Regions from separate parts of the Piscibacillus salipiscarius genome, predicted to be linked through region 2. Evidence: riboswitches for the same ligand, from Rfam matches in the RefSeq annotation. Region 2 holds a riboswitch; the other holds the start of a gene.
The links. A riboswitch is a leader RNA that binds a small molecule or an ion and turns the genes downstream of it on or off. The one in region 2 is predicted to bind cobalamin.
Positions count from the first base shown of each region.

Region 1 (12,939 bases), on a different contig from region 2:
CCGGAGGTCGCAGGTTCAAATCCTGTCCCCGCAACCAAATTATTCATCGACACTACGTCGAATTTACTTCTTTGCGAGATGGAATATGGAGTGCTCGTAGAGTGCAACCAAATTGGTCCGGTAGTTCAGCTGGTTAGAATGCCTGCCTGTCACGCAGGAGGTCGCGGGTTCGAGTCCCGTCCGGACCGCCACTACATAATTAAATAAGCATCATTTCATTGGCTCGGTAGCTCAGTCGGTAGAGCAACGGACTGAAAATCCGTGTGTCGGCGGTTCGATTCCGTCCCGAGCCACCATCTTTTTGGAGGGGTAGCGAAGTGGCTAAACGCGGCGGACTGTAAATCCGCTCCCTCAGGGTTCGGGAGTTCGAATCTCTCCCCCTCCACCATTTTTTAACATAATATATAGGGGTATAGTTTAATGGTAAAACGAAGGTCTCCAAAACCTTTGATGTGGGTTCGATTCCTACTACCCCTGTCATATGGCGGTCGTGGCGAAGTGGTTAACGCACCGGATTGTGGCTCCGGCATTCGTGGGTTCGATTCCCACCGATCGCCCCATGTTGGGCCATAGCCAAGCGGTAAGGCAACGGTTTTTGGTACCGTCATGCGCTGGTTCGAATCCAGCTGGCCCAGCCATTTAAGCGGAAGTAGTTCAGTGGTAGAACACCACCTTGCCAAGGTGGGGGTCGCGGGTTCGAATCCCGTCTTCCGCTCCATTTTTTTATGTGGCGGCATAGCCAAGTGGTAAGGCAGAGGTCTGCAAAACCTTTATCACCGGTTCGAATCCGGTTGCCGCCTCCAAACAATTTCATTTACTTACATACCCAAGTTGGTAAGCAGTCGATCTGTTTATCAACTTTTTTATTTTAATTATATTGAAATATTATTACGTTTTTTGCTAAATGAATTTGACATAAAAAATCATTCGGATTATAATTAAAATAAATTTTCTGAATTGTCACTGGAAGCGATTACATACTTTTGACACTTCAGATTTTGGTTTTAAATAAAATTTGATATAGGGGGATGGGAACTTGGTTAAGCAAATTAAGTGGCATGGATTAACGTTATGGTTAGCGTTGTTCTTGTTAGTGTTCATTGCTGCGTGTGCGCCAGAAGAGGTTCCAGGAAATGAGGAGTCACCAGAGTCTGGTGAGGAATCCAGTGGTGAAGAGACAGGCAGTGAAAGCAATGAAGGCGCTAACGATGGTGAGATTTCTGGACAGCTTGAAATTCAGTATTTTGTCGGTGGATATGGAGATTCTTGGTGGAAGGAAGTCATTGGGGATTTCCAAGAAGAATATCCAAATGTTGAAATCGTAGAACACGCAGGGCCAAACATCAATGAAGAAATGAGATCGCGTTGGGTTTCTGGCGATCCACCTGATGTAGTATACATTGATGGTGCAGGTTCAAGTGAAACTCAAATGGTTGAAGATGATCAGTTAATGAATTTAACAGAGTGGGCTCAGGAGATTGAACTTGAGGATGGTTCCAAACTAGTAGACAACTTTATTGCTGAACCAGCTTCTTATGATGGTGAGCTTTACAGTTTACCTTTAGTATTCGATACTTGGGGTACTTGGTATGACATGGCTTGGTTCGATGAAGAAGGCTATGAAGTACCAAAAGACTTTGAATCGTTTATGAGCACAATGGGTAACATTAAAGAAAGTGAAGGAATTGCACCATTCGTAACAACTGGTCAATATCCATACTACTTTTTAAGAGGTATGTTATATCCAGCTATTTCGGCTTATGGTGGTAATGAATTACTCGCAAGTGCGATTAAAGGTGAAGAAGGCGCATGGTCAAGTGAAGAGATATTATCTATCATGCAAAACGTACAGAAAATGGCTGAAGAAGGCTATGTTGACCCAGGATTTGGTGCATTAAACCATACACAATCACAAATGAATTTCCTACTACATGATAATGCGTTTATTCCAGTTGGATTCTGGCTTCCGAATGAAATGTCAGGTGATACACCAGATGACTTCAAGTATGGTTTTATTCCATCACCAATGAACAAAGCAGGAGAGCCAATGGCCATTGTTCCTGACTTACGTCCATTAGCGATTGCTAAGGAAGCTGAGAACCCTGAAGCTGCTAAAGCTTTTGTAGACTTTGTCTTTACAAGAGAGTATGCGAAATCGTTCTCTGAGCACACAGGTGCGATTATGAACGTTTCAGGTGTGGATTTATCGCAAAGTGAAGAAGTGCCTGATTATTTAATCGAAGCTAACAAAATGATTAATGATCCTGAACAGGTACAGATTTATCATAAGCCGCACCCAATGAGTGCTGATTTAGAAACACCTATTAGTGACGCTCTAGTCTCACTCATGCTTGGTAATATTACCGCAGAAGAATTTGTTGAAGAAGCTGAGAAAGCGGCAGAAGAATATCGAAATGCACAATAACTAATATTAGTAGAATTATATATGGAATGCGGATCCTTTCTGCATTCCATATACTATTTAGGCGAAGAGAGTGATCACGATGGTACAAAATAAGAAACAAAAATATATATTTCTTGCCTTTTGTTTAATTCCTACGTTTATCATGTTTAGTATTTTTACACTTTATCCATTATTTAATGGTCTTTATTTTTCATTTTTCGAATGGTCAGGTGCATCCAACACCCGAGAATTTGTCGGTTTTGATAATTACAAAAAATTATTTACTGATGACATTATTCCTATGACCATTTGGCATGACTATTTTCTAGTTGTGACAAAAGTAATTGGAATTATGATAATAGCGTTATTTGTTGCGGTTGTTTTAACTCAGTTGAAGATTAAAGAAGCACCGTTCTATCGCGTGGTTTTCTTCTTTCCAAATATTATGTCAGTTGTCGTGATCGGGATTCTTTGGATGTTTATTTATAACCCAAGCTTAGGGCTTGTAAATACAGGTTTAGAGAAAATCGGCCTTGAAGAATGGGCTAAACCGTGGTTAGGAAGTGAAGATTGGGCACTGCCTAGTTTAGTATTACCATCTGTTTGGGCTGGGATTGGCCTATTCATGTTATTACTCATGGGCGGGATTGCCAACATATCGAAAAGCACCTACGAAGCAGCTCGTATTGACGGGGCAAATGAGTGGCAACAATTTTGGCATGTGACACTACCATTAATTTGGCCTCAAATTAAAATATCGATTCTATACATAGTGATTACCACGTTAAACGGTTCCTTTATCATTGTTCAAGTAATGACGGGCGGGGGACCTAATAACGCAACGCACGTTATGGGTTCTTATTTATATCAACAAGCTTTTAAACAATACAACTTTGGTTACGGGGCAACAATTGGGGTTATGATTCTAGTACTTTCATTAATCACCGTACTATTACTACAATTCTTGCTTCGTAGAGACAAAGTAGAGTACTAGGAGGGGGAGCATATGAAATTATCAATCGGAGAGAGAGTTGCCAGGTTCGGTATTAGAATACCATTATTGATTTGGACGTTAGCCGTGCTATACCCCATCTTTTGGATGTTCCTAGGCTCATTTAAAACAAACGCTGAGATCTATGCGAACCCTTGGGGATTTCCTGAAACGTTTAATTATCAAAATTTCATCACGGCGTGGACAGAATATAATATCGGAACGAGCGTACTCAATAGTTTAATCGTAACAGCATTAGGCGCGATTTTATGTTTAGTGTTAGCCATTCCAACAGCATATGCTATTGAGAGGGTTCGGTTTAAAGGGAGTAACTTCTTATTCACGCTTTATATTTCAGCTATGATGATCCCAATGGTGCTGGCTTGGATTCCATTATTTTTCTTACTTGCTCAATTGAATATGCTAGATAGTTTAATAGGCCTTGCGATCGTTTATGCGTTATCACAACTACCATTTACGATTTTCGTGCTAACAAGTTTTATCAGTACGATTCCAAAATCGCTAGAAGAGTCAGCGGCGATCGATGGTATGTCGCCATACGGCATTCTGTGGAAAATCGTCACGCCACTTACGACATCCGGGATTATTACCGTCACCATCATGAACACGATTCAGTTCTGGAACGAATACTTTATGGCGCTTATTTTCCTGCAGACAGAAACCAACTATACACTAGCACTAGCCATTGACTACATTAGTAATGAAGCGCAGTACACCAATGCTTGGGGAACGTTATTCGCAAGCCTAGCGATTGCGATCATTCCAGTCATTATTCTGTATGCGATTTTCCAAAGACGCATCACAAAAGGCATGACAGAAGGTGCAATCAAAGGTTAAATGAAAAATAATTTAAACCCTCTTGTGTTATGAGATTAAATCATCTATAATGCAAATTAACACAATATATTGTATTTGTGTTAATCAAAAATCTATATATAGTATTCTTGTTAAGGTGCTATTTGCTTAAAAGGGAATCTGGTGTAACTCCAGAACTGCCCCCGCAACTGTAAGCGCGGACGAAATGAATGACCACTTTGCAGGATCACTCAATAGTTGGGTGCCTGTAAGGGAAGGTTCAGAGTAGGCTGATGCGCAAGTCAGGAGACCTGCCTTAATGAGAAAAAGTTTCACACTCTTCGGGGATTGAGAGAATGAAACGATATACGCTAGCTTTACCTGATTTATATTCAGTATAGCTATACATATCGTTTTGTTCGCTTCTCCCCGCGGGAAGCGAATTTTTTATTTTGGAGGGAAAAAGATGCAGGTTATATCTAAAACAGTTCTACAAACGGAAGAGGGTACTGAGGAGTTCAATGGACAACATTTAAAAAACTACTTAGCATCGATCTTAAACCAGTTCGGTCATCTAGAATCTAATTCCTTTACGGAAAAAATCATTCAGGCCGTCACATCTAAAGAAACAATCACAAAAGAACAGATGACCAATGAAATTCTATTAAGAGGCCTTGAGAACATTAGTCCTGACGAGCCGGACTGGACATATGTCTGCGCACGCGTGTACTTAGATCAGCTATATCAAAAGGCAGCGGGTAATCGAGGTTACTCAAAGGCAGAGCCATATGGCAGCTTTTATGAGCTTACGAAGCACTTATCAAAGATCAACATCTATAGTGATCAGTTATTGACTCACTATGACGAAGAGGAATTTAAAGAGCTTGAAACTGTGATAGAGCCTGAACGTGATCGACTATTTACTTACATCGGGATCAGGACGCTTGCCGATCGATACTTGGCAAAAGATCACGAAGGTCGCGTGTTCGAACTACCACAAGAACGTTTTATGACGATTGCAATGACACTTATGATACATGAACCGAAAGATAAGAGATTGCAGCTCATTAAAGAAGCGTACTGGGCGATGAGCAACTTATATATGACCGTTGCGACTCCAACCCTGTCTAATGCAGGAAAAGCTCATGGGCAGCTGTCTAGTTGTTTTATAGATACGGTCGATGATAGTTTGCAAGGAATCTATGATTCGAATACGGATATTGCGAATTTATCTAAAAATGGCGGCGGAATCGGTGTCTATTTAGGTAAAATTCGCTCGCATGGAAGTTCAATCAAAGGATTTAAAGGTGTGTCGAGCGGCGTGATGCCGTGGATGAAGCAGCTGAATAATACAGCAGTTAGTGTTGATCAGCTTGGCCAAAGACAAGGAGCCATTGCCGTTTACTTAGACGTTTGGCATAAGGATATACACAAATTCTTAGACGCTAAGCTAAATAACGGGGATGAACGCCAGCGTACACACGATTTGTTTACAGGCGTATGCATCCCAGATCTCTTTATGGAAAAAGTCGAAGCGAGAGAAAGCTGGTATCTATTTGATCCACACGAAGTTAGAAGCGTGATGGGCTATAGTTTAGAAGACTTTTATGATGAGGAAGATGGAGAAGTTTCGTTTAGAGACAAATACGAAGAATGTGTGAGGCAACCTGATTTATCCAAAGAAGAAGTTCCGGCCATTGAGATTATGAAGCGGGTTATGATTAGTCAGCTTGAGACAGGGACTCCCTTTATGTTTTACCGTGATGAGGTCAACCGAAAGAACCCGAACAGTCACAAAGGCATGATCTATTCATCGAATCTATGCACCGAAATCACGCAAAACCAAAGTCCGACCACGGTTGAAGAACAGAAAACAAAGGACGGCAAAATTGTCGTAACTAAATCGCCTGGTGACTTTGTCGTCTGTAATCTATCAAGCATTAATCTTGGCCGGGCTGCGTCAGAAGATGTGTTAGAAAGGCTCATTCCGATTCAGATTAGAATGCTAGATAATGTGATAGATTTAAACACAATTCCAGTCTTGCAGGCGCAAATTACGAACCAAAACTATCGTGCTGTTGGACTCGGTACGTTTGGGTATCACCATTTGCTTGCGCTTAAAGGCATTCGCTGGGAGTCAGAAGAAGCGGTGAAATTTGCGGACGAGCTATATGAACGAATTGCTTATTTAACGATTAAGGCAAGCCATGAACTTGCCAAAGAAAAGGGAGCCTATCCTTATTTTGAGGGGTCGGAATGGGAGAGTGGCCATTATTTTGAAAAACGTGGCTACCATTCTTCTGAGTGGCAAGAACTAATGCAAGATGTCCAAAAACACGGCATTCGGAATGGCTACTTATTGGCGGTTGCGCCGAACTCGAGTACAAGCCTAATTGCAGGAAGTACCGCAAGTATCGATCCGATTTTTAAAAAATTCTACTCAGAAGAAAAGAAAGATTATAAGATTCCGGTCACGGCACCCGATTTAAGCGCGAAAACATTTTGGTTATATAAATCAGCCTATGACATGGACCACAGCTGGACGATTAAACAAAACGAAGCACGCCAGAAGCATATTGATCAGTCGATATCGTTTAACTTTTACGTCAAAAATCATATTAAAGCTAAAGAATTACTAGCGATGCATCTGTCAGCCTGGAAAGCCAAATTCAAAACGACCTATTACACAAGATCAACGTCATCAGAAATCGAAGACTGCGAAAGCTGCGCATCGTAAGGAGGAATTATTATGACTGAAACGATACAAAAACGACGTTTATATGACTATCAAGCACCGAATGCATCAACAGGGATCATTAATGGAGAAAGCTCCAATGTGCTTAACTGGGATGATGTCAGATTTAGCTGGGCATACCCGATGTATAAAAATATGCTCGCCAACTTCTGGACACCATTTGAAATTAATATGTCTAATGACCGTAAGCAGTGGCCAGAATTAACTAACGACGAACAAGAAACATTTAAGAAAATCATCGGGCTACTAGCATTCCTAGATTCGATTCAAACGGACTATTCAGCTAAAGTAGCGGATTACTTAACGGATTCGAGCTTGTCAGCCTTGATGCAAGTCCTGTCGTTCCAAGAAGTGGTTCATAATCAGTCGTATTCCTATGTCCTATCGTCATTAGTCGATAAAGATGAACAAGACCGCATCTTTGAATACTGGAAACATGATGAAGTGCTGCTGGAACGAAATCAGTTTATCGCAGAGGGCTATGACCGATTTGTAGAGGTACAAACGCCTCAAGCATTCATTGAATCCGTCGTCTATGATGTCGTGTTAGAAGGCTTATTCTTCTATGCTGGCTTTGCGTTCTTTTATAACCTTGCCCGAAACCAGAAGATGGTCTCAACGAGCACGATGATTAATTACATTAACCGTGATGAGCTTATTCACGTGAATTTGTTTGCGCATATTTTTAAAGAAACTTTGAATGAGAACCCAGGATTAAATACAGAAGAGAATAAACAGTTTGTGACGGATACCTTTAAAAAGGCTGTTGATCTTGAAGTCAAATGGGGTCAGCATATTATTGGGAACAAAATTGATGGCATTAACATGGATGAACTAGAGGAGTACATTAAGTATACAGCGAATAAACGATGTAAGCTATTAGGCGTCAATGCACCTTACCCTCATATTACGGAGAATCCAATGAAGTGGATCAAGGCTTATAAAGAAGTGGACGAAGGCAAGTCAGACTTCTTCGAGCAAAAATCCCGTCAATATACGAAGGTATCTGACACCAATGGATTTGATGAATTATAAACAGCAAGAAGGCAGGGTGGAACTGCCTTCTTCGCTAATTTTAGAGATTGACTAAACAAACTAAATCATGTTATATTTATTCTTGTCGTAAATATTTCACATGCCGGTGTGGCGGAATTGGCAGACGCGCACGACTCAAAATCGTGTTCCTCACGGAGTGTCGGTTCGAACCCGACCACCGGTACTATAACTTTTTTGTAGAACAAATTTAAAAGACACTTTAAACACCCATGAGCATTATTACATTAATGTTTATGGGTGTTTTTGTATGTGTAGTCATGAGAAATAATGATGTTTGAATTGAAAGTCAATATAGGTGAAAGGATTGGTAGTCTTGTCTAAAGTAATAATTCACGCCAATGAATTGACGAAAAGATATGGGAGTCATATAGCTGTAAATCATATAAATTTAGAAGTATATGAAGGTGAAGTATTTGGTATTATTGGTCCGAATGGGGCAGGTAAAACAACATTCATCGAGATGATTACTGCATTTAGAAAACCGGATAATGGAAGTGCACAAGTAATCGGTCTAGACTCACAAAACGACTTTTATCAACTACGGGAAAAAATTGGTGTGCAGCTCCAGCAAGCAAGTCTATATGAAAAACTCAAGGTAAAAGAGGTACTGAAACTTTTTGCTTCTTACTACAAGAAGAATCGCCCTATAGAAGAGTTGGTTTCTATGTTGAGATTGGAAGGGTACTTGAATAAATATATTAAGCACTTATCTGGTGGTTGGAAACAACGTGTATCTTTTGCTTTGGCTCTAATTAATGATCCCGACATCGTAGTATTAGATGAACCCACCACGGGACTTGACCCCGAAATAAGACGAGATATATGGAGTATCATTCAGAAGCTAAAGTCAGAAGGAAAAACTATTATTTTAACGACTAATTATATGGAAGAAGCACAATCCCTCTGCGACAGAATAGGTGTATTAAAAAAAGGAAAAATGGTAGCCTGTGGAACAAAGCAAGAACTGGAAAAACTGCTTCCAAGTAAACAAGGAAATCTTGAAGATGTATACATGAACTTGACTGGAGTGATGAGGGAGGAGACTCGTGCATGAGTAAAATGATAACGAACCATATGATTGCAGACTTAAAGTTATTTTTGAGGGATCCTATGGCTCTGGGCTTTACGTTCGTATTACCTGCAGTTTTGTTTATTATCTTTGGAAATATATTTGGAAATGAATCATATGGTGGAGTGGAATATTTCGATTTATACATATCTGCTATGATAGCAATCATGATTTTAAATATCGGGTTGTTTACTATTGGCCTTCAACTAGTGATTGATCGGGAAAAAGGTGTTTTAAGGCGGCTAAAAGGTACTCCATTACGTCCGTGGGTTATGTTTTTAAGTATCCTAATGAAAGCAATTATCGCGGCAATTGTTGGTGCAATTGAAATTATGGTCATTGCCTATTTTTTATTCAAAGTCCCCATGACAGAACACATAATGTCTTATTTTTTAATGCTTGTTATTGTAACTGTGGGCTTTTGTAGTTTCTGTTTAATCATTACAAGTGTTTCCAAAACAGCTGGTGCAGGTTTAGGAATAGCTTTCGTTCTCATGTATATTATGTTATTTCTTTCTGGCGTCACAATTCCTTTAGAAATATACCCAGAAACTGTTCAGACGATTGCACAATTTGTTCCATTATATTATGTACATGATGTATTACAGCTCGTGTGGAGAGGAGCATTTTCTTTCTCAGACATTACTAGTGTCTTAGCACTCGTATCGTTTGCTGGAGTATCTGTTTTAATATCCAACCGATACTTTAAGTGGGAGTGATCTAAGTAATAACAGGTAGTTACTTCCTTCATTTCAGCTCTTAAACTCTGAATATATGGGTTTAAGGGCTCTTTTTATTAGATAATATAAAAGTCGAAAAATTAGAACATTTTGCTCATGAAAATAGTCAAATAATGACAAGATTTTTATGTCGTATCCTGTAATCTATTAATAATTTGATAGTTTACTAGACGAAGCTATCTTAAATTAATAGAAATAGGAGGGGTCTTAGTGACAAAACGATTACGGAGCATTTTATTTCTTGTTTCGACAATAGTGTTAGTTTTGAGCACTTCTTTATCGACAATGTCTATAGCTGAATCTCAAAACAATTCCATTCAAGACAGTTTACAGCAATCATCAACTCATAAAATTGACAACAAAGTTAGAGAACAGATGGATAGCAGTGATGAACTATCGCTTATCATTATATTAAATCAACAAATTGATGCTGCTAACATAATGAAACAAGCAAATAATAATGCAGATGAGAAAAAAGCACTAGGATTAAATAGGAAGCATATGGTGCGTTCAGAAATTTTGACAGAATTAAAGGCAAATGCACACCAAACGCAAGCGCCTTTGCTAGAATTATTAAGCCAAGAGCAACAAAAGGGAACAGTTAAAAAATACAATTCCTATCATGTTATGAATGCCATTTCTTTCACCGGCTCAAAGGAAGTCATTGAAAAGGTTGCTTCCTTTAAGGAAGTGAAGAAAATTTATTTAGATGAAGAACGAAATTTGGTAACAGACTCTGACTTAAAGAGAGCTTCAAGCGATGAAAATGTACAATGGAATGTCAGTCAGGTATTAGCACCAAAAGCATGGGAGTTAGGAATTGATGGGGCAGGAGCTGTTGTTGCCAGCATTGATTCTGGTGTTCAATGGGACCATCCAGCCCTAAAAGAAAAGTATCGTGGCTATAATGCAGGAGACGGAACAGTTGATCATCAATATAGTTTTTTTGATGCGGTAAGTGGACAAGCAGAAAGTTATGATGACAATGGACATGGAACCCATGTAACAGGATCAATGGTCGGAAGCGAACCTGATGGAACGAACAAAATTGGTGTTGCTCCTGGGGCAAAGTGGATTGCGGCGAAAGCTTTTGATACAGAGGGTAGCGGTTCAGATTCTGATATTTTAGAGGCTGCAGAGTGGATTATGGCGCCTGGGGGTAGAGTTGATATGGCTCCAGATGTTGTCAATAATTCATGGAGTGGTGGACCAGGTGTCAATGAATGGTTTTTAGAGGTCGTTCAGACTTGGAGAGCCTATGGCATTTTCCCGGTATTTGCAGCAGGAAATGCATCAATTTTATATCCAAATGGTCCCGGTACTATTGCAAGCCCGGCTAATTATCCAGAATCTTTTGCCGTTGGTGCAGTTGATGAGGAAGATGCTTTAGCCGATTTCTCTTTTCAAGGACCATCTCCATATGATGAAATTAAGCCTGAATTAACAGCACCCGGTGTTAATATTCGTTCCACCTTACCTAATGGAGGTTATGGAGAAAAGAGTGGTACTTCAATGGCGGCACCACACGTTGCTGGAGCGGTTGCGTTGTTACGCCAAGCTAATGCCAATGTGACAGTAAATGAAATCGAGCAAATTCTTATTGAAACAGCTACTCCCTTAACCGATCGAAATTTCCCCGAGTCTCCTAACCAAGGTTATGGTTATGGACTTTTAAACGCTTATGATGCCGTATTGTCAGAAACACAAGGTATGGGAATGATTAAAGGGAATGTAACGATTGAAGGAGAAGATACAGAGGATCCAGATTATACACATACACCTATTTCTGAGGCATCTGAGGGGTTACAAGTTGATCTAACAGTTCAAGCAAGTGATAATATTAGCGTTGAATCTGTTGAGTTAGCGTATAAAATGAACGATGGAGAATGGAATTATGTCGATTCAGAACGTGTTAATGGCAACTATTTAAATGGAGAGTACCTCGCTACAATTCCAGCAGGTGTTGTCGAAGCAGGAACGCTAACTTATAAATGGACTATTACTGACTATGCTGGAAATACAGTTACGAGTGAGGAATATATAGTCACGGTGTTAGAAAGTTTAACGATTGGTTACTCTGAAGACTTTGAAACAGAGCCTACTGGCTGGACAATTGTCGGTGAAAATCCTAATTGGGAATGGGGTGTTCCAACGTCAGGTCCTAATGGTGCAGCATCTGGTGAAAAGGTATATGCGACTAATCTTTCAGGAGACTATTCGAGTGGGATGAGAGAAATGCTCGTCATGCCACCAATTGTTTTACCTGAAGGAGAAGCCTTTTTACACTTTAAACAATGGTATAGTTTTGAACAGTCAGAATATACAGGTGCTGCTTATGATTATGGTTATGTCATGGTATCTACAAATGGGCAAGATTGGACGGAACTTTCAATGGTTCAAGGAGATTCAAGGTCATGGGTTGATGCATCAATAGATCTTTCAGAATATGCCGGTCAAGGAATTTTTATTGCGTTTTATACCTATTCGGATTTTAGTACAGAACAACCAGGTTGGTATATTGATGATGTTGCTTTAAGCGCTACAAATAATGGTGAGAGTGATAATACAAGTTCAGATCTAGAAACAATCAATACATCTGACTTTACTGGTAAAGATACCAAGGTGGAAACGGACAACAAATTATCACTATTACCAATTGAAGCGCAAGTAAGTGTATTAGAAACAGGTAGGTCAGTTGTAACTAACCCTCAAAATGGGAGTTATGCTTTACGCCATCCAGCTGGGGAATTCAGTGTTATTGCGGAGTCCTATGGTTACCATTCTCAAACCAAAACGATTGAAGTTGCAGATGACGAAGAGGTTACGACGAATTTCACGCTTGAGGAGAAAGAAAGCGGAACAATTACTGGTGTTATTACAGATGAATTAACAGGAGAACCAGTTGAAGGAGCAAGAGTCTACCTAGTCGAAGATGCCAATATCGAACCTGTTGAAACAAATGCTGATGGGTCCTTCAGTTTAACAGCTTTTGAAGGAACATACACATTAAAAGTGTCCGATCCAATGCATTACCCGAATACAGCAGAAGTGACTGTGGTTGGTAATGAAGAATCGGTTCAAAATATAGTTTTACCGCCAATTGTTGGT
Region 1 covers NZ_JBHUMZ010000014.1:766-13,704, forward strand. The annotation lists tRNA gene ACFSW4_RS04575 (tRNA-Met) at 1-37, shown strand, start outside; tRNA gene ACFSW4_RS04580 (tRNA-Asp) at 115-191, shown strand; tRNA gene ACFSW4_RS04585 (tRNA-Phe) at 221-296, shown strand; tRNA gene ACFSW4_RS04590 (tRNA-Tyr) at 304-388, shown strand; tRNA gene ACFSW4_RS04595 (tRNA-Trp) at 407-477, shown strand; tRNA gene ACFSW4_RS04600 (tRNA-His) at 485-560, shown strand; tRNA gene ACFSW4_RS04605 (tRNA-Gln) at 564-638, shown strand; tRNA gene ACFSW4_RS04610 (tRNA-Gly) at 644-718, shown strand; tRNA gene ACFSW4_RS04615 (tRNA-Cys) at 730-803, shown strand; gene ACFSW4_RS04620 (ABC transporter substrate-binding protein) at 1,037-2,425, shown strand; gene ACFSW4_RS04625 (carbohydrate ABC transporter permease) at 2,505-3,398, shown strand; gene ACFSW4_RS04630 (carbohydrate ABC transporter permease) at 3,411-4,253, shown strand; cobalamin riboswitch at 4,350-4,544, shown strand; gene ACFSW4_RS04635 (ribonucleoside-diphosphate reductase subunit alpha) at 4,678-6,948, shown strand; gene ACFSW4_RS04640 (ribonucleotide-diphosphate reductase subunit beta) at 6,961-8,001, shown strand; tRNA gene ACFSW4_RS04645 (tRNA-Leu) at 8,104-8,185, shown strand; gene ACFSW4_RS04650 (ABC transporter ATP-binding protein) at 8,336-9,076, shown strand; gene ACFSW4_RS04655 (ABC transporter permease) at 9,073-9,810, shown strand; gene ACFSW4_RS04660 (S8 family serine peptidase) at 10,042-12,939, shown strand, end outside.
Region 1: linked by a shared signal. The riboswitch ahead of ACFSW4_RS04635 (ribonucleoside-diphosphate reductase subunit alpha) and the one ahead of ACFSW4_RS03855 (ABC transporter substrate-binding protein) in region 2 are both predicted to bind cobalamin.

Region 2 (19,687 bases):
TTCTAGCGCATGTGTAAAGGTACTGTACATACCAATTAACAACAACAAGAATGATCCGCTAATTCCCGGTAAAATCATAGCAGAGCTAGCAAGCCAGCCTGATAAGAATAATTTTATATACGTTTCCATGTTATAAGTTGTTATAACTGGCGTTTCAGCAGGCCCTTCACCGAATAGTGCCATAGAGCCAACTAAGGCAGCTGCTATTATTAATATCACATAATGTATCCCACTAAACGTTTCTTTATAATTTGATTTATTAGCTAAAAATGGAATCACACCAGCAATTAATCCTAAGAATAAAAATAGAATTTGATTTGGGTAGTTTTCAAATGCCCAGTTTATGACTTTAGCTAATGAAACCATGGCTGCAACAATCCCCACACCTAGTGGGATTAAAAACGCTAAATGCCTTTTCCATTCTCTTGTAAAAATTCCGTTTAACGCATCAATAAATCGTTCATAAATCCCAAGAAGCACTGCCATAGTCCCACCACTTACACCTGGAACTACATCGCTCGCTCCCATTATTAATCCACGATAAAGGTTTCTCCATTCGATCATCTGTCTTCCCCATTTCGTTTCGTTACTCGTATCCATTATACTAGACAAGCTACGTTTTAAGAATGCTTTTTACAATAAAATTTGGGGAATATTGGTTTTAGGATGTCTCACGATTTCTGGATGCGCGTGATAAACGTTTTCTAATGTCTCTTTGGCTATAATTTGTTCACTGGAACCAGTGCGGACAATTTTACCGTGGTCCATTAAAACCAATTCATCACAAAACTGAGCAGCTAAGTTCAGATCGTGAAGAACCATGATGACAGTTAGCCCTTCACGCTTTTGCCAATCTTGAACCAACCTTAATATATTCATCTGATGCCCAATATCCAAGAAGGTTGTTGGTTCATCTAGTAATAAAAGCTGAGGTTGCTGAACCATTGCTTTTGCAATCGCAACGCGTTGACGCTCCCCACCGCTTAACGTGTCGATTAGCTGATCACGCAAATTAGAAAGTCCTGTTATCTGTAAAACGTTACTTACTAAATCATGGTCATGCTTACTTTCCCTTTGAAAAAAACCTAAATGAGGGTAGCGTCCCATTAAAACCGAATCATATACCGTAATCGGATATGGTGCTAAACCTTCTTGCGTCAACACTGCCATATGTTTAGCTAGTTTTTTCACAGACCACCCTTGAACATTTTTTCCCATAAAATTAATCTGGCCTGAACTTGGCTTTTCTAATGCAGAGATTAACTTTATAATCGTTGACTTCCCTGCACCATTAGGACCAATTAGCCCTATACACTTACCTTTTTGAACATTGAGATTAATATTTTCAAGTATTGGCTTTCCGTCAACTTGTTTACTAACGTTTATGATCTCAAGCATTAGAATTTACCTCCTAAAAGAACCCTCGTTTAGCACGCCTTAATAAATAACCGAAAAACGGTGCACCTAAGAAAGCCGTAATAACACCTAGTGGTAGTTCACGTGGTGCTAAAATCGTGCGGGCTACTGCATCCGCCCCAACTAAGAAGATCGCACCACCTATAATTGATAATGGCAAAATCACACGATAATCTGCACCAAACATAAGGCGAATGATGTGAGGTACGACTAACCCAACAAATCCAATTGCACCAGAGACAGAGACAGCTGCACCTGTGACGATGGAAGCTAAAATTAATAGCAGGAATCTTGTACGCTGTACTGAGACTCCACTATGATGAGCCGCTTCTTCACCAAGACCTAACATGTTTAATTCTTTAATAAAAAACAACGATACAACCGAGACAACTAGAATAATCGGGAAAATAATTTGATTATAACTCCAGTCAGTTAGCGCCAGACTGCCCATCATCCAGAAAACAATCGTCTGTAATTGTTCGTTTGATAAAGCTAAAACTAATGACAAACAAGCTCCGACAAACGATTGTACGACTACTCCAGCTAATATAATCGTCTCAAGTCGCACTTTTTGATTCACTCGTGATAAAAAATAGACAACAAGTAAACTTACAAAGCCGAATAAAAATGCAACTGCTGGAAGAGTGAATTGACCTAGCCACAATGTCTGCAATCCAAATACAATAACTAAAGCCGCTCCAAATGATGCTCCTGATGATACACCTAAAATAAAGGGATCTGCTAACGGATTCCTTAGAACACCTTGGTAAATCGCCCCAGCTAATGCTAAAGCTGCCCCGACGGCTGCACCCAATAATACTCTAGGCAATCGAATATTCCAAACAATTGTCTCCGTTGATGTATCCCATGTTTCACCTATTAATTGATCAAATCCTGGAATATTCGAAAGTATAATTTGCCAGACAAGCTGCCAAGTTATATTCGCAGCTCCTAGTGTGACGGACAGACTCATCATAGCCATTAATATTATTAAGAATACAGGTATCCATAACCAAAGGGAATGTCTATTTTTCACTATTTATACGTCCTTTACTTCATTAAATCTGGATACAATGTTTTGGCTAATTCTTTTAAGCCTTCAGTTAACCTTGGTCCAGGTCTTGTTAATAAATCTCCATGCATGTCATAAACCTGTTCTTTTTTAATAGCCGTTACATCTTGCCAATTCTCTCTTTTCATCACTTTCGTAACGGCATTGTCTACATAATAACCATAAGTCGTGAATATAAATTCAGGGTCTTTTTCTAAAATAACCTCTTCGCTGACTTGTGGCCATCCTTCTTGATCTGAAATGATATTTCTACCACCAGCTAAATTAATTAATTCATTAATAAAGGAACCTTCGCCACCTGAGAATAATTCAGGGCCAACTTCAACCCATACACGCTTCTTCTCATCTTCACTTAACCCGTTAACTGCATTTTGAACGTCTTCTACATCTTGCTTCATATTTGAAATAATTTCATCAGCTTGATCTGTATGACCTGTTGCCTGCCCAACTAGTTGTATATCTTTATACACTTCATCTAAATTTTGTGAACCTAGCACTAACACTTTAAGTCCTGCGTTGCGCATAGCATCGATGTCATCAGCATTATTAACATCAGCCACCACTAAATCAGGTTCTAAAGAAACAATTTTTTCAATATTAAGCTGTTGATCGCCTACTTTTTCAATATCTTGAACCTCTTCAGGATAATTAGCCCATTGTGACACACCGACTACCTCATTACCAGCTCCAACTGAAAATACAATCTCAGTTGCACTCGGAATAACCGATACAATCTTTTCAGGTTTTTCGTCAATGGTTACATCTGTTCCTGATTTATCCGTTAAGGTAACACTTTCAAACCCCGTACTTGAAGACTCTTCACTATTCTCTTGTTCTGTTGCTTGGTCTTTTTCATTCGTACTCTCATTATTGTTACTTTCTTCTCCTTGGCAAGCTGTTAACCCGACAACTAAAACCAATGTTACTAACCATAGCCATATCTTGTTCTGCATCTAAATCTCCCTTTCTAAATTAAAAATACCCCCGCTTTCCAACGAATCTTTGGAAAACGAGGGCATGATGCCACAAAACTACGATTAGAACATCTATCATAGCCGTTCCTTTAAACCCGAAGGAAAACGAGCTAAAACAAGTGGGCAGGTCTCCTGGCTTAGGGTCATAGCTTCTAATCCCTTCCCATCCTTTATGGACAGTGGTTAATTAGTCGCTTCCCATACACAGTGGCGGGACCGCGTCGGATTCTAACCGAACTTCCCTTTTAAGTAAACATAAACTGTTTACACCAACTTGTTCCAATTTATTCAATTTGATATATCTATCTTAATCTTATTCTTTTATGAAGTCAATTCTATAAAACTTTATTATTTATGGTAGAATCAATCTAGATACATAGAAACGGGTGATTATAATGGATATCGGGGCCATCATACAGTTTTATCGTACGAAACATGGACTGACTCAAAAAGATCTTGCCAGTGGAGTATGTTCAATTTCGTATCTCAGTAAAATAGAAAGTGGAGCCATTGAGCCTAAGACCGATACTATCCAATTAATCTTTGAACGTCTAGACATGGACTATGAGAAGATTACATCTTATGATGAAAAGAAAATTCATGAACAGATTGATTTACTTTATCAAAATATTACTGAACAGAAATTAGATAAAGCAAAGGACTTTTCAGATGAACTTGAAGAAGTATTAACACCTTTTCACGAACCATATGTTCAGAACTATTTCGAGCTCATTCACTTTTATTACCTAATTACCGTTAATCCAACTGAAAAATATAACTTGAACTTTCAAGAGTTGCTTAGATTAGAAAATCACTTTGAAGGCAAGAAGCTATTTTATTTTTATAAAATCGTAGGCTTTTATTATAACTGCCATTTAAATTCTAAAAGAGCGAATGAATATTTTCACAAAGCAGTTGAGATCTTAGAAGATTTTAACCTTAAAGATCCAGAAATTTATTACCTGCTCGCATTATCATATATGGGTATGCAGAAGCCTATTTATTCGAATTATTACGTCGGAATTGCTCTTGAGCAGTATGCGAATGACTTAAAATATCGTAAGGTGACAGATTGTTACCACTTACTAGGTATTAACTATTTAAACTTAGGTGCTTATGACATTTCAGAGACTTACTTCAACCAAGTGCTTAAGTCAAAACCAATGGGTGATTCACCAAAAGTTAGGTCGAGAGCCACTCACAATTTAGCAATTCTTTACTACCGAAGAGGCAATTTTGAACACGCCTTAAAGCTACTTCATGAAGCACTAGAGCATCATTCTCACCTTTATGACATTGTTCATTCCAACTTAATTATTGCAAAAGTATACTACGAACAAGGAAAATCAGATTTAGCTAGAGAATATTTAACAAAGGGAGAAGATTTACTTCAAGGCACCAATTTAACGAAGGTCCGCCATCGTTATTATATTCTAAGGCATCAGTTATCAGATGAAACTCATAACGAGAAGTTCATTGAAAGATGCGAAAAAGTGATTCTCCCACATTATCAAACAATTGGTGAGACTGGCCTTATGAAAGAACTGCTTCATTTACTGGCAGAAATATTTACCGAAAAACAAGATTATGAAAAAGCTATTGACTATTACAAACAACTTAATGAAATCAAAATATAATGAGGTGAGTATATGAATAAAACAATTAATATTCTTAAAGAAGGCCCTATAACAACAATTAAACTTAATCGTCCTGATCAATTAAATGCAATGGATGTCGAATTACTAACAGAGTTAAATGACGAGCTTCAAAAAATTAAAAAAGATGACTCAAAAATTTTAGTGTTAACCGGCGAAGGGAAGGCTTTCTCTGCAGGCGGCGATATGAAAACCATGCTGCAAGAATCAGATCCTGAAGGCTTTCAAAAAGTAATGGGTATTATAAAAAATATTGTGATTACCGTTTATTCAATGCCAAAAGTTACGATTTCGGCTTTAAACGGAGCAGCTGCTGGCTTAGGTTTAAGTGTTGCATTAGCTGCTGACTATGTGATTGCTAAAGAAGATGCTAAAGTAGCAATGAACTTTATTGGAATCGGCCTCATTCCTGATGGGGGAGGTCACTTCTTTATGGAACAAAGGCTAGGGGCTGTTAAAGCTAAACAGACCATTTGGGAAGGTAAAATGATGACAGCTAAGGAAGCGCAGTCAATCGGCCTAGTCGATTTCACAGCAGATCAACTTGACTTAGCCTTAAGTCACTATTTAAATAAGCTACAGCAATCACCATTACAATCCATGATCACGACTAAGTTAATTATTAATAATAAGCAGCTTCCACAACTTGAGGAAGTGCTTAACCAAGAGACTCAAGGACAAGCAAAAATGCGACAAACACATGATCACAAAGAAGGTATTGACGCGTTTCTAAATAAACGCGAACCACAATTTATAGGGGAATAAGTAAAAATCGACTGACTTTACTAGAGGTCAGTCGATTTTTTTATGTCTTGGCTTAAGTCTAGGTATTTAACAAATACTTCGCTTAAGTCCTTAATACGCTTTTTTACATCTTCATCTACTAATTCTTTTGTTTCTGAAAAATGAGCAGAGTGGGTATAAACATAATTCGGCGTTGTTAAACAGCGAAAATAATCTAATATAGGTTTAAGCTGATTTTCAATAACTAAATGGTGTTGAAACGTTCCACCGTTCCCCATTAGTGCAACCGGCTTATAACGCATACATTTTGGTGATACTAAATCAAACATATTTTTTAATGCTCCAGGAATCGACCCTTGAAAAACAGGCGTTGCTATAATATAACCGTCTGCATGTTCAACCATATCGATTAGCTTCTTTGTATCCTCGTTATAATCATCTTTAGGTCGACCATCGGCAAATTCCATTTTGAAATCTTCTAAATAAAGTGTCTCTATTTGGTGCGAAGTGATTCTCTTTGTTAGATGCTTTTCTGCTTCTTTTAATAAATGCTTTGTCTTCTCTCCCGCAACTGTGCCATTAATCAGTAGAATCTTCAAGGTGACTTCCCCTTCCTAACCATTATATCTGTCCTATTTATATTAAAGTTAAGTTTTACTGTGTTTGTAATAAAAGTATAAAACCAAATAACTACTAAACGTCAACTCATATAACTTATCTAAGTCTATTGTCACACTTCATAGTGGTACTTTGTCATCACAATGTTACATTCTTGTACAAGCATTGTAATTGACTTAGCATTCTAAGTTGTTATACTTGGCAATGGTCTAAAGGAAGAGTGTTCCTATAGGGCCATTTTTGGGGACGAGAAAGTAAATATAGACTTTTGTCATATTGACATAATAAATGGAGGTTTTTTTATGAGTATACGACTAGTTAGTGCCTTCGCGTTTTTATTAACGTTTGGTGCACTAATGATGTTGAGTACTCCATTAAGCGCAGCTAAGATACAACCGACAACATTAGATAATAACACTGGAGCACAAGAACATCATGTACAATTCTTTTCAAAAGCCAATCACCAATTGGCTAAAAAAGATGAGATAAAATTAATAAAGCCTGAGCCCAAAAAAGAGAAAGCTCAGCAAACACAAGAAAAACAAAACAATCAAGACATACAACAAGTTAGTAAAGAAAGCCAGAACGGTAAACAAATGTACGTCAAAGCAACTGCCTACACTGCATACTGTGACGGGTGTAGCGGTACAACCTATACTGGCGTAGACTTAAGGGCAAACCCTGATCAAAAAGTGATCGCCGTAGACCCAGATGTGATTCCGTTAGGTTCTCGCGTATGGGTTGAGGGATATGGAACAGCAATTGCTGCTGACATCGGAAGTGCCATTAACGGTAATGAAATAGATATCTTCATGCCAAAAGAAGCAGATGCTTTGAGATATGGCGTCAAACAAATTCGAATTAGAATTTTAGATTAATAAACAAGCCTCTGCTGAGAATGCAGAGGCTTGTTATTTTATAAACCACTATAAAGTAAAAAAACCGAGGGCACCCCCTCGGTTTTACTATAATAACTATTTAGCTTTTGCTTCTAAATCAACATCCACATTGCCTCTAGTCGCTTTTGAATAAGGGCAAACTTGGTGTGCTTCTTTCATTAATTCGTCAGCTTCTTCTTGGGAAACACCGCTCATTTCAGAAATAAGCTTAACTGAGATCTTAAAGCCTCCATCTGAAGAATCTTTCATAAAACTTACTTCAGCAGTCGTTGTAGAATCAATATCTTTATCATTATTCTTGGCAACTAAGTTTAACGCACCATCGAAGCAAGTTGAATAAGTAGCAGCAAATAATTGTTCAGGATTTGTCCCTGTTTCATCTGTATTCTCTGTTGGCATAACGACATTTAAATCAATGATGCCATCGTCTGATTTAACGTGACCACCACGACCACCTTTAGCTGTTGCTTTAGATGTAAATAGTGTACTCAAAATACCACTCCTTCATTTTATGTTCTAGTTACTTCATACCCTAAAATTACCATTCTCATTCATCAACTATAAAATCTTTTGCATATGAACTTGTTCGATAGTCTTATTAAAGCCCAGTTCATTTAAAGCATTTAAAAGAACTGTATCTCGATTTGGATAATTAATAACATGGCGTTTAACACCATCGCGATCCAACTTAAAAATTTTATGTAAAAACGTTAACATTAAGAGTAAATCATATTCTAAAATGGGTTCAATTCCAACTTGATACAGCTGAACTGACTCCACATTGCCGTAAACATCATACCGTTCCTTTGTCATAGCATACCCAATTGGTCGTTCCCTGTCATATAAAATATAACCGATTCCTTCCTTTAAACTCTCCATCTGATTCTGCCAAGGCATGTCTTGCTGAAAAAATGAAAGTGATCGTATCTTTTCTCTTGGAACTCTAACACATTCTAATTCGTAATCATGAATAACCGTGATATCTTGATTCTCTTGAGGCCCTGCATAAAAACCCAAACGTTCTATTAACTCATAACCATGTTTTTCATATAGATTAATGGCTCTTTCATTTGTCGTTATGGCTTCAAGATTAGCGACGTTAACACCTTGTTCGTGATATACCGCTTGTACTTCTTCTATAAGCGTATGACTCAGCCCCGTCCCTCTAAACTCTGGAAGGATACCTGTACCACCGTTCCATGCATAAACTTTGTCATCATGCTTCCTAAAACCATTCATTACAATCGCTACGGGTGAGTCAGCATCTAATGCTATAATCGATGCCTCGGCGACTAAATCCTCTGTCACCATACGCCTTAAAAACGTTTGTGTATCCATGGTAACATCGACTGAGTAACCTTCAAATCCACGATTCCAGACAGAAACCACTTCACTTAACGAACAATCCGAAACTTTTTTAAATTTAATTTGGGTCATTATGATCACATCCTATTGTGTTACTTTAAACAAAAGCATTTATAAATCCTGCTTTTCTGCTGTTTTTCCTAAAAAAATCATTTCAACATGAGGGATGCCATCTTCTAAAAACTCATCAGAAATGGTTTGAAATCCGCAGTTACCGTAAAATTGTTGTAAATGAGCTTGCGCTTCGATTTTGACATTTGAGTCACTATACGTTTGACTAATATATTCTAGGGCTCGATTAATTAATTCTGTTCCAATTCCAGTTCTTCTCGTACTGTCATGAGTAATGACACGTCCAATTGAAGCTTCTTCAAATTTTACATTTGGTGGGATGATGCGACAATAGGCCAAAATTTGTCCCTCATTAATCAAGTACAGATGTCGTGATTCTTGGTCATATCCATCTATTTCTGGATATGGACAATTCTGTTCAACGACAAATACATCTACTCGAAGTTTTAGAATATGATACAATTCATCGTTTGTTAGTTCACTGAATGACTTATTTTCCCAGTTCATGGTGTCACCTCTTTATATGTAAATATAGAAAAACGCACGTAAATGAATATTTACGCGCGTTTAAAGTCAGTTTGTTAACGTATATTATTTAGCAACAACGTTAGCTGCTTGTGGTCCACGATCGCCTTCAACGATTTCGAACTCAACGTTTTGACCTTCAGCTAAAGTTTTGAAACCGTCTGCTTGAATTGCTGAGAAGTGTACGAATACGTCATCTCCGTCTGGACGCTCGATAAATCCAAAACCTTTTTCTGCGTTAAACCATTTTACTGTACCTGTCATTTAAAATGACCTCCTTAAAAGTATTACGACAAAACAATTGAATCTTGTTACTTTGACTTCCTTAAAGAGGTCATTCAGTAAACATCGATCCCAATTACTTCGTTCAATTTATACTTTACTCTTTTTGTTCAGAAAAAGCAAGTGATTCGACACACATTACATTTTCTTTACATGTTTACTATAACTTGTATCATGGTCTGACAGTATGCTACAATTCATACTCGAAACCTAATATTTATTTACAAAAGGAAGTGTTATTGAATGAAGAAGTTCTTAACAGCGATTTTATTCGTGATGTTAACGGCTTTCTTAGCTGCCTGCGGAGGCGACAGCGAAGGAGAAAATAATTCAGAAGAAACCAATCAAGAAGAACAAAATGGTGAAGAGAATAACCAAGAAAATAATAAAGAAGGTAATGAAGATACGACTGCTACAAAAGATATAGAAGACGATCAAGTAGTTGCTAAAGTTAATGGCACTGAACTACTAGGAGCTGACCTTAAATCAAGCGTTAGTTTCTTTGAACAACGATACCAACAAATGGGACAAGACCCATCGAAAATGGCTGATCAAATTCAAAAACAAGCTTTAGATAATTTAATTAGCATTGAACTAGTAAAACAAGCAGCAAAAGAACAAGGCATTAAACCTAGTGAAGATAAAATTCAAGAAGAATATAAGAAACAAATCGATCAAGTTAAAGAAGCAACTGATTTAGAGAGCGAAGAAGAAATTCTAAAAGAAAATGACACTTCTGAAAAAGAAGTTAAAGAAAATATTCGTCAGAACTTAATTACAACGAAGTACCTTGAACAAAATGTTGAAGAGCCTAAAGTAACTGATAAAGACCTACAGAAGGCTTATGACAGTTATAAAAAGGCTATGGAGCAACAAGGACAAAAAGTTGATAAAAGCCTAGAAGATATGAAAGACCAGTTAAAACAACAAGTTAAAAATCAAAAGTCTAGTGAAAAAGAAATGGAACACTTAAAACAGCTTCGTGAAAAAGCTGAAGTTGAAATCTTAATTTAATGTTAACTTAGCTACCGCAAAATTGCGGTAGCTATTTTGTTAACATAAAAACTGTCATAAACGTTAGTGCTTGTTGCATATCTTCTGATAAACTGCCGACATGTTTTAAATCCACACCTCGCTTATATACCTTCTCTTGATCTAAAACATTTAAGGATTGCTCTTTGGCTAGCTGTTCGAACTCCCACGGCATCATGGTATTCATGATCACACTTTCACCATACAAGCGGTTATAGCTATTAGCTCTTGGTGCTGCTGTTGGTCCTAATATTCCGATACATAATGTTCCGCCAGGTTTGACAACTCTGGAAACTTCATTAAATGCTTTAATTGGAACTTCTGCCCATTCTAGTGCATTAATAGCCATTAAAGCATCAAAAGATTGGTCTTCAAACGGTAACTTCATCATGTCAGCTTGTTGAAATGATAATCGGTCTTGTTCTTTTGTTAATCGACTTTGACATAACTTGACCATTTCATCAGATAAATCGACGCCCGATACATCATAACCTTCTTTCCACAGTTTATATGACCCATAACCATCTCCGCATCCTAGATCTAACACTTTAGAATTCGGCTCAACATATTTTGTAAAGAAAGGAACAATTGATTTTCTGCTTCCTTCATCCCACATGTTTTGACTTCTTGAATTCCAAAACGTTGCATTATGATTCCACATTATTTTTGCTTGCTCATGCCATGTATTAGCCATTAGTACGCCTCCTAAATGTATGATTGATCTTTTCCGTACTGAATAAGTGCTTCGTACGGATCGCCTGCTATCCCTAATACCTTACAAAAAGCAGGCTCCGTTTTATACCCACGCTGTTTAAGTGAGATCATTTTTGGTTTTAATTCAGGATTCTTTAGTAAAATTTTTTTCTCAATAACCATATGTAAATAAGCATACTGCTCATGTACTGGTACGTCTTGACCAAATAGCTCAAATTCAAATCCTTTATAAACAAAGTTAGCTTTAACAACATGCTTTCCTCTTATTATTTTTCTATTGATCTTAAAATAGGGTTGATCACTATACAGAAGCTTTATCTTATCTTCAAAAGACGTTAAGTCTTTCACTTCCATTATGATGTCTAAATCAGAAGTTGACACGTCTATTCCAAGCGGGATTGTTCCACAAAGCTCAGGTTTGTATTCACTTAATTGATTACAAATATCTAATTTTTTAATAGCATCTATTGCCTCTTCTTTACGCTTCAATCTAAGTACTCCCATACATCAAATTCACAAATGACTCATATATTCTACTATTCTTTCATATTGTGTAAATTAACTTCACTTTCGTACACTATTAAAAAGGAGTGCATAACGATGAAGAAAGTCCTTCCTTTATTGATTCTACTAACGGCTATCTTTTATATTTTTATTTTACCTGAATCCCCTCTTGCCATAAAGCTACTGTTTAAAGCATTGCCAATGGTACTCATGATTATCTATGCTCTTATAAACCTTCCAAAACAACGCTTTTTTATACATTATGCTGTGGTTATTGGTTTAATTTTTAGTTTAATTGGTGACGTAACATTACACTGGTTTGTCATTGGTCTTTCGGCATTTTTGCTCGGTCACATTTTCTATATGGCTGGTTTTATCACAAAGTTCAAGCCATCCTTAGTTCGTGGTATGACTATTGTTCCACTCGTCATATATAGCTATATTTTGGGAAACGGCATCCTTAACTCCTTAACAGACAGTTCTCTAAGTTTCCCTATTACATTATACATTATAGTAATATCTGCTATGGCATGGACAGCCATTATGACGAGAAACCTCTATGCTGCTATTGGAGCTGTATTGTTTGTGATATCAGATTCGATTTTAGCTTGGAACTTATTTGTCACAACAATTCCTTTATCAAGTATTTTAGTTATGAGTACTTATTACTCGGCACAATTTTTGATAGTCTTTAGTTTAAGATCATACGATTCATAACATGATTGACAGGCCAGGTAGTTAGAAAGTCGCATGAAATTGTGTTAAAATTTAGATAAGTTTTGATAAAGGGGCGTTTACTAATTGAAAAAGGTGATGATTATTCTTTTGTTAGGATCTTTCATTCTAACATTAGCCGCCTGCGATGATACTTCAGATGATGAAAAAGAGTTAAAAGAATTCGTGACAGACTATAAGTCGAAACTTTATAATATCGAAAACCCTAACTTATTAAATGAAAAACATCCTACTAAAGTAAGTCAAAAATTCTCTAGGAAAATTGAACCTTATGAGACTAATGAAGTTCTTGAGGATTTAACCCTTAATCGTCAGTTAATCATCATCCCCCAAATAGCTCAAGCACTTGGGAAAAAAGTGAAGCTACAAGATATATCATTAGAAAAGGTAAAGGAAAACGAGGATGGATCTATCAACTATGACTATACGATGAAAATTAAGTACTATGATGACGAATCTGAAAACATCGTTAAAAAAAATGGTGAACTGACTACGATTAATAACGACAATGGATGGAAAATCACACGAGATTGGGAAAACCACACTAAATTTGAAAAAGAAGCAATGCAACAGTATTTGGAAGCACAGCATGACTCTAATTAAAGTGAAAAGGAATTAGTGATGAAATCAATTAAAATTTATTCCCTCATCTTATTAGCCTTGTTGACTGTAGGTTTAGGTATTTACATTACGTTATACCACTCAAATATAATCAATGATCGTTATGAGCAGGTAACAATTATTAAAAATGGTGAAATAACCGAGACGATACATAATTTAGACAGAATAAATAACATCATTGAACAAATTAACAGTCAACCAAGAGATTTTTATTATAATAATTCTGGGCTTAAATATGATTATTTACCACACGGACGAATGATCTTTGAAAATGATAAAAACCAAAAGATATTAACGCTCGTCTATAAAAAGAATGACCAAGCGAACGTGATTTCTGATTATTGGGAAGTGCAAACTCATTTTAACTTTGGAAAAGATAAATAATTGCCTAAGACCATTCATTGTCTTAGGCAATTTGTTTAAGTTCTGTCTTTTAGCTCTTTAATTCTTTTTTTAATTTCATCTCGTACGTCACGAAATACTTGATTCACTTCTTCTTCTGTACCCTCAGCCTTAGCTGGGTCAGTTAACCCCCAGTGTTCAGATTTAACATTTGGTGGTAATACTGGGCAGTTCTCACGAGCATCTCCGCAAAGCGTAATGACTAGATCGGTTTTGTTTAAGAGATTCTGATCAATGACAGATGATTCCTGATCAGATATGTCTATCCCAATTTCATCCATGATCTCGACCGCTTTAGGATTAAGGCCATGCGCTTCTATCCCTGCACTATAGACCTCCCAATGATTTCCTAATATGTCTTTTCCTAATCCTTCAGCCATTTGACTACGGCATGAGTTACCTGTGCATAAAAAATATAATACTGGTTGATCAGACATTCTGAATCCCTCGCTTTGTTAAATCAATAATAATGATACATACAACCCTAGTAAGGTGAAAAACAATACTGGAATGGTTAGAATAATTCCGACTTTAAAATAATATCCCCAAGAGATATGAATCCCCTTTTTAGATAGAACATGTAGCCATAATAGAGTGGCTAGTGAACCAATTGGTGTAATCTTAGGCCCTAAATCACTTCCGATTACATTTGCGTAAATTAAGGCTTCTCTTATAGAACCAGTTGTATTCGTCTCTGCAATGGCTAAAGCATCGATCATAACAGTTGGCATATTGTTCATGATGGACGATAATATGGCAGCAATAAAGCCCATCGACATAGTCGCAGCCAGTAATCCATAATTGGCTGCAGAATCTATGACTTGTGCTAGTAAATCTGTCAGTCCAACATTACGAAGTCCGTAAACGACGACATACATCCCGATAGAGAAAAACACGATATCCCATGGGGCACCTTTTACAACTTCAGTCGTAGGAACAGCTGGGCTTCTTTTGGCCATCCATAAGAAGAATAATGCAATAACTCCAGCTACAAACGATACTGGAATCTCTAGAAATTCACTGACAAAATATCCAATTAATAGGATGCCTAAGACAACCCAGGATAAGCGGAACATTTTCTGATCTTTGATCGCTTCATGAGGTTGTTTGAGTTTAGATAAATCGTAATCCTTAGGTAGTGATTTTCTAAAGAATAAATAAAGAACAATTATACTGGCTAATAAAGAAAATAAGTTCGGAATAACCATACGAACTAAATATTCTGTAAAACCTAATCCAAAAAAGTCAGCTGATACAATGTTGACTAAGTTACTAATAACTAATGGTAATGAAGTGGTATCAGCGATGAATCCACTTGCCATAATAAATGGCAAAATCATAGCCTCTTTAAAATTCAATGCTCGAACCATTGATAATACGATTGGCGTTAAGATTAGTGCGGCACCATCATTGGCGAATAATGCTGCTACTGCTGCACCGAGTAACGTAACATAAATAAACATTTTAAGGCCGCTTCCCTTGGCCATACGAGCCATGTGAAGAGCCGCCCACTCAAAGAACCCAATTTCATCTAGTATTAATGAAATAAGTATGATTGCTACAAACGCTAATGTTGCGTTCCAGACAAGATCTGTAACTGCAATGACATCACCAAATGTCACGACTCCAAATATGAGTGCTAAGATAGCACCCCCACAAGCTGACCAGCCAATCCCTAAGTTTTTGGGCTGCCAGATGACAAGCGTAAGTGTGATTAAGAAAATCAGACTTGCTGCTAAAATATCCACGTAAAACTCCCTCTCTAGTCACAAATGATGCGTAAATTATTGTTAGAAAGCTCTTCAAGTTCCTTTTTCCCATTAGGTAAATAACCTAAAATATCATTGATTATTTCAATGGCTGGATGCTCACGGTTTATTGAATAAAACACCCAATGCCCTTTTCTCTTTTCATTAATTAATTTAGCATCCTTTAACTTTCTAAGATGCTGACTGATGGCGGGCTGGGATAATTCAAGTAATTCCACCAATTCACAAACACAACATTCATCCACATTCACATAACGCATTATGGATAAACGGGTGCGATCGCCCATAAGTTTAAGAATTTTAGCTACCTCTTCAACTTCAAGGTATGTCTTTTCCATTGCATCACCCACTTATATAAGTTATTGCTTATATAATAATATAATTGTTTTAATTAACTTTCAACTGTATTTATATAAACTTCAAAATTTATTTACATATTCTCAGTACAAATCACTTACAATCTAGTAAAATTCATAATATAATCTTTTTTGAATAAAAGTAGGTGTGTACATGAAAAAAATTAATGAGAACTTATTAATATTTATTTGGGTTGTTGCACTAGTCGCAACATTAGGCTCACTCTACTTCTCAGAAATTAAACTCTTTGAACCATGTAAATTTTGCTGGGTCCAGCGGATTTTTATGTATCCGATGGTGATCATTTTATTTGTGGGTATTGCCCTTAAAGACATTAAAGTGGTTTACTATACCATCACATTGTCTCTTATCGGCTTCTTGATATCGACTTATCATTATTCCATTCAAAAAGTGGAAGCATTACAACAATCATCACCAGCGTGCGGACAGGTTTCTTGTACTGGCGCTTATATTAATTGGTTAGGCTTTATCACGATTCCATTTTTAGCTGGACTAGCTTTCTTGATCATTTTATTTACATCAATTTTTGTTTTAAGGAATATTAAGGAGGATTAATATGAAAAAACTCATTATATTTGGCGTTATCATTGTAGCTCTATTCGCTGCAACGGCTGTTTTGACAAATATGGCTCAAGAAGACGTTAGTGAGGACAACCCATATGGGAAATCACAATTAGATCAAGCGACAATAGATTTATTAGATGATCCTCATTATCAAAACATCATTACTCCTAATCAGCTCCAAGAAAAGCTTGATGCTGGTGAAGATGTAACGGTATATTTCTTTAGCCCAACTTGTAAATATTGTCGTGAAGCAACTCCACGATTAATGCCACTTGCAGAAGATATGGGTGTAGAAGTTCAGCAGTATAATGTGTTAGAGTTTGAGGAAGGTTGGAATGAATATAACATTGAAGCAACACCAACCTTAGTCCGATTTGAAAACGGTGAAGAAGTTGCCCGAGTGAAAGGTGCTGTTCCGACTGAACAGTTCGAAGCATTTTTTAATGAGCACGTGGTTGAATAATTATTTAAGAGCGATTCCTTGGTGGGGATCGCTTTTTTTAATCTCTTTTCTCAATATCAAAATTTATGGGACTCTAGAAAATGTTTATGAGACATTAGGGGCAAAGATGAGGAATCGAATTTTGTCGAAAATGGGTATTCGTCTTATTTTATGAGACATTCAATCAAGTTTATAGGACATTCCAGCTAATTTATGAGACATTCATACATTAACAAGAATAAGAAAAACCCAGCTAGTTTTTACTAACTGGGGCTTAGTCTATTCATTGCTGATTGTCTGAATCATCATCGTCGTCTTTTTTATGACGATCAGGCATTGGGTCAACTTTATGATTGTAAGCATAACCCTTAGAAATGGCAAACACTGTTAATGCCAATACACCTAATACAATCGCAATTGAAATGATAAGAACTTTTAACATCTTTAAACACCTCTATTGATTTGAGTTGCGACGTTTACGGTTCCCTTTTTGTCCTCTGTTGTTTGATCGGCGATCATCGCGCCTGCGACCTCCACCTTGTTTACGATCACCTTGCCTGCCGCGGCGACCACGGTTACGGTTGCCACCGCCGCCTTTACCGCCTTTATGACCTACTTTTTTCACTCTTAATGGTGAAACGGCAGTCAATTTAACCGGTGTGCGGTCTGGTTCTTTAGCTAATAACTTTATTGCAGCTGCAACTACGTCAACGGAGTGATACTCGTCTAATAAATTCTCAGCTACACGTTTATACTTTTGTAGATCTTGCTCCTCAATCGCATTGAGTAATTCATCACGAGTTGCTTTTTGTATACCTTCTAAAACATCATCATATGAAGGAACTATTTTACGAGTCATTTTATGCTTTGTTAGTTCTTCAATATTCTTTAGATGTTCAAATTCTCTTGGTACTACGAATGTGATGGCTTGACCTTTGTTACCTGCACGGCCTGTTCGTCCGATTCTGTGAACATAGCTTTCAGGGTCCTGAGGTAAATCAAAGTTGTAAACATGTGTAACACCTGAAATATCTAAACCACGTGCTGCAACATCTGTTGCAACTAGTATGTCCGTTGTCTGATCTTTAAAACGTTTTATCGCACGTTCACGTTTTGCTTGAGTAATATCTCCGTGAATACCCTCAGCAGAATAGCCACGTTTTAATAAACCTTCTGTTAATTCGTCAACACGCTTTTTTGTACGACCAAAGATGATGGCCAGTTCAGGCGATTCGATATCTAAAAGCTTACATAACACATCGAACTTTTGAGGCTCTTTTACTTCTAAATAAAACTGCTCAATATTCTCAACAGTCAGTTGCTTTGATTTTGTACGAATAACTTCTGGTTGATCCATAAATCGTTCAGCTAAGTTCTGGATTCGTTTCGGCATCGTTGCAGAAAATAGAAGTGTTTGGTATTTTGAAGGAATTTCAGCCATAATAGCTTCAATATCTTCAATAAAGCCCATGTTTAACATTTCGTCAGCTTCATCCAGCACTAACGTGTGAATTTCATCTAAACGAATCGTTTTACGACGAATATGGTCCAATAAACGACCAGGTGTCGCCACCACAATCTGAGGACGCTTCTTCAACGCTTTAATTTGACGTTGAATGTCTTGCCCACCATAGACTGGAACGGTTCTAACACCTTTGTTCTGTCCAATTCTGTTTAACTCTTCACCAACCTGAATGGCTAGTTCACGGGTTGGTGCAATGACTAGACCTTGAACCTTTGATTGGCTCATGTCCATTTTCTCGATCATTGGAACACCAAATGCTGTTGTTTTCCCTGTACCTGTTTGTGCTTGTCCAATCATATCCCGGCCTTCTAATGCAACCGGAATAGCTTTCTCTTGAATCGGTGTTGGATTCTCAAAACCCATATTCGATAGTGCTTTGACAATTTCTTCACCAATATTAAAATCTTTAAATGCGATCAATCTGTTTCCTCCTAAAAATTAAGTAAAATTATCTTGATTATGAAAAACTCGTCTGACTTTCCTTTTAGGCATGGACTAAAAAGAACACGTCATATATTCTAAAAATAGCTTTCCTTAATATAGATAATTTTATGAAGGAATACTAAATCAAAATTAATCTCCGAACTTTTCATAAGACAATTCAGTATAACTGTTTCAGTCATTAAAAGTCAACTTTTTAATCATCAAGGAGCTCCGAAGCCAACTGTTCAATGATCATATCATCCATAGGTGGATTATGAAGTCCAGCTCTAACATCACGATAGTAGCGTTCGAAGGGATATGATTTAGATAATCCTCTTCCACCTGCAACACGCATTGCCAAATCAACTACTTTATTTGCATCATTTGTTACAGTTACTTTAACAACTGCTAGTTCCTTAGCCAATTGATGACGACCATCAGGATGACGGTCCCATTCTTCAGCAACACGGTATAAATACGTTCTTGCGCGTCTTAAAATCATATTCATCTCACCGATCTTCTGACGAATATGAGATACCTTAGATATGGGATGGTCTAAACTGTTGGGCTTAAAGTCTTTTGCAAATAGGACTGCATCATTCAAAGCCGCTTGGGCAATTCCTAAATAACAAGCTGGAATGTGCAATAGCCACCCTTTGGGACCTGACCGCTTCCCTTTTAATTCAACTAAACTGTCCTCACTTAATTTTACATTTGATAAAACTAGGTCATCACTCGCTGTACCGCGCATACCCAGTGTATCCCAGGTTTGATCTACAGACACACCTTTGCTTTTCATATCGACTACAAACCATCCGATTTGTTCTTCGTCTTCTATCCAGGCTGCAACAATTGCATAATCTAATACTTCCGCCATAGTGGTGAATGTTTTTCGTCCATTTATTATAAAACCTTTTTCCACCTTTTTAGCAACAGTTTCAGGACGACCGCCGCGT
Region 2 covers NZ_JBHUMZ010000011.1:178,945-198,631, reverse strand. The annotation lists gene ACFSW4_RS03870 (DUF368 domain-containing protein) at 1-564, opposite strand, end outside; gene ACFSW4_RS03865 (ABC transporter ATP-binding protein) at 634-1,398, opposite strand; gene ACFSW4_RS03860 (FecCD family ABC transporter permease) at 1,412-2,452, opposite strand; gene ACFSW4_RS03855 (ABC transporter substrate-binding protein) at 2,467-3,441, opposite strand; cobalamin riboswitch at 3,568-3,751, opposite strand; gene ACFSW4_RS03850 (helix-turn-helix domain-containing protein) at 3,858-5,099, shown strand; gene ACFSW4_RS03845 (enoyl-CoA hydratase) at 5,112-5,882, shown strand; gene ACFSW4_RS03840 (NADPH-dependent FMN reductase) at 5,903-6,460, opposite strand; gene ACFSW4_RS03835 (3D domain-containing protein) at 6,782-7,357, shown strand; gene ACFSW4_RS03830 (organic hydroperoxide resistance protein) at 7,454-7,873, opposite strand; gene ACFSW4_RS03825 (GNAT family N-acetyltransferase) at 7,937-8,815, opposite strand; gene ACFSW4_RS03820 (GNAT family N-acetyltransferase) at 8,855-9,322, opposite strand; gene ACFSW4_RS03815 (cold shock domain-containing protein) at 9,407-9,604, opposite strand; gene ACFSW4_RS03810 (SurA N-terminal domain-containing protein) at 9,866-10,636, shown strand; gene ACFSW4_RS03805 (class I SAM-dependent methyltransferase) at 10,668-11,348, opposite strand; gene ACFSW4_RS03800 (DUF4269 domain-containing protein) at 11,360-11,857, opposite strand; gene ACFSW4_RS03795 (lysoplasmalogenase) at 11,969-12,589, shown strand; gene ACFSW4_RS03790 (hypothetical protein) at 12,674-13,210, shown strand; gene ACFSW4_RS03785 (hypothetical protein) at 13,229-13,612, shown strand; gene arsC (arsenate reductase (thioredoxin)) at 13,648-14,067, opposite strand; gene ACFSW4_RS03775 (arsenic transporter) at 14,086-15,378, opposite strand; gene ACFSW4_RS03770 (ArsR/SmtB family transcription factor) at 15,393-15,737, opposite strand; gene ACFSW4_RS03765 (disulfide oxidoreductase) at 15,910-16,332, shown strand; gene ACFSW4_RS03760 (thioredoxin family protein) at 16,334-16,804, shown strand; gene ytzI (YtzI protein) at 17,067-17,225, opposite strand; gene ACFSW4_RS03750 (DEAD/DEAH box helicase) at 17,238-18,728, opposite strand; gene ACFSW4_RS03745 (acyl-CoA dehydrogenase family protein) at 18,946-19,687, opposite strand, start outside.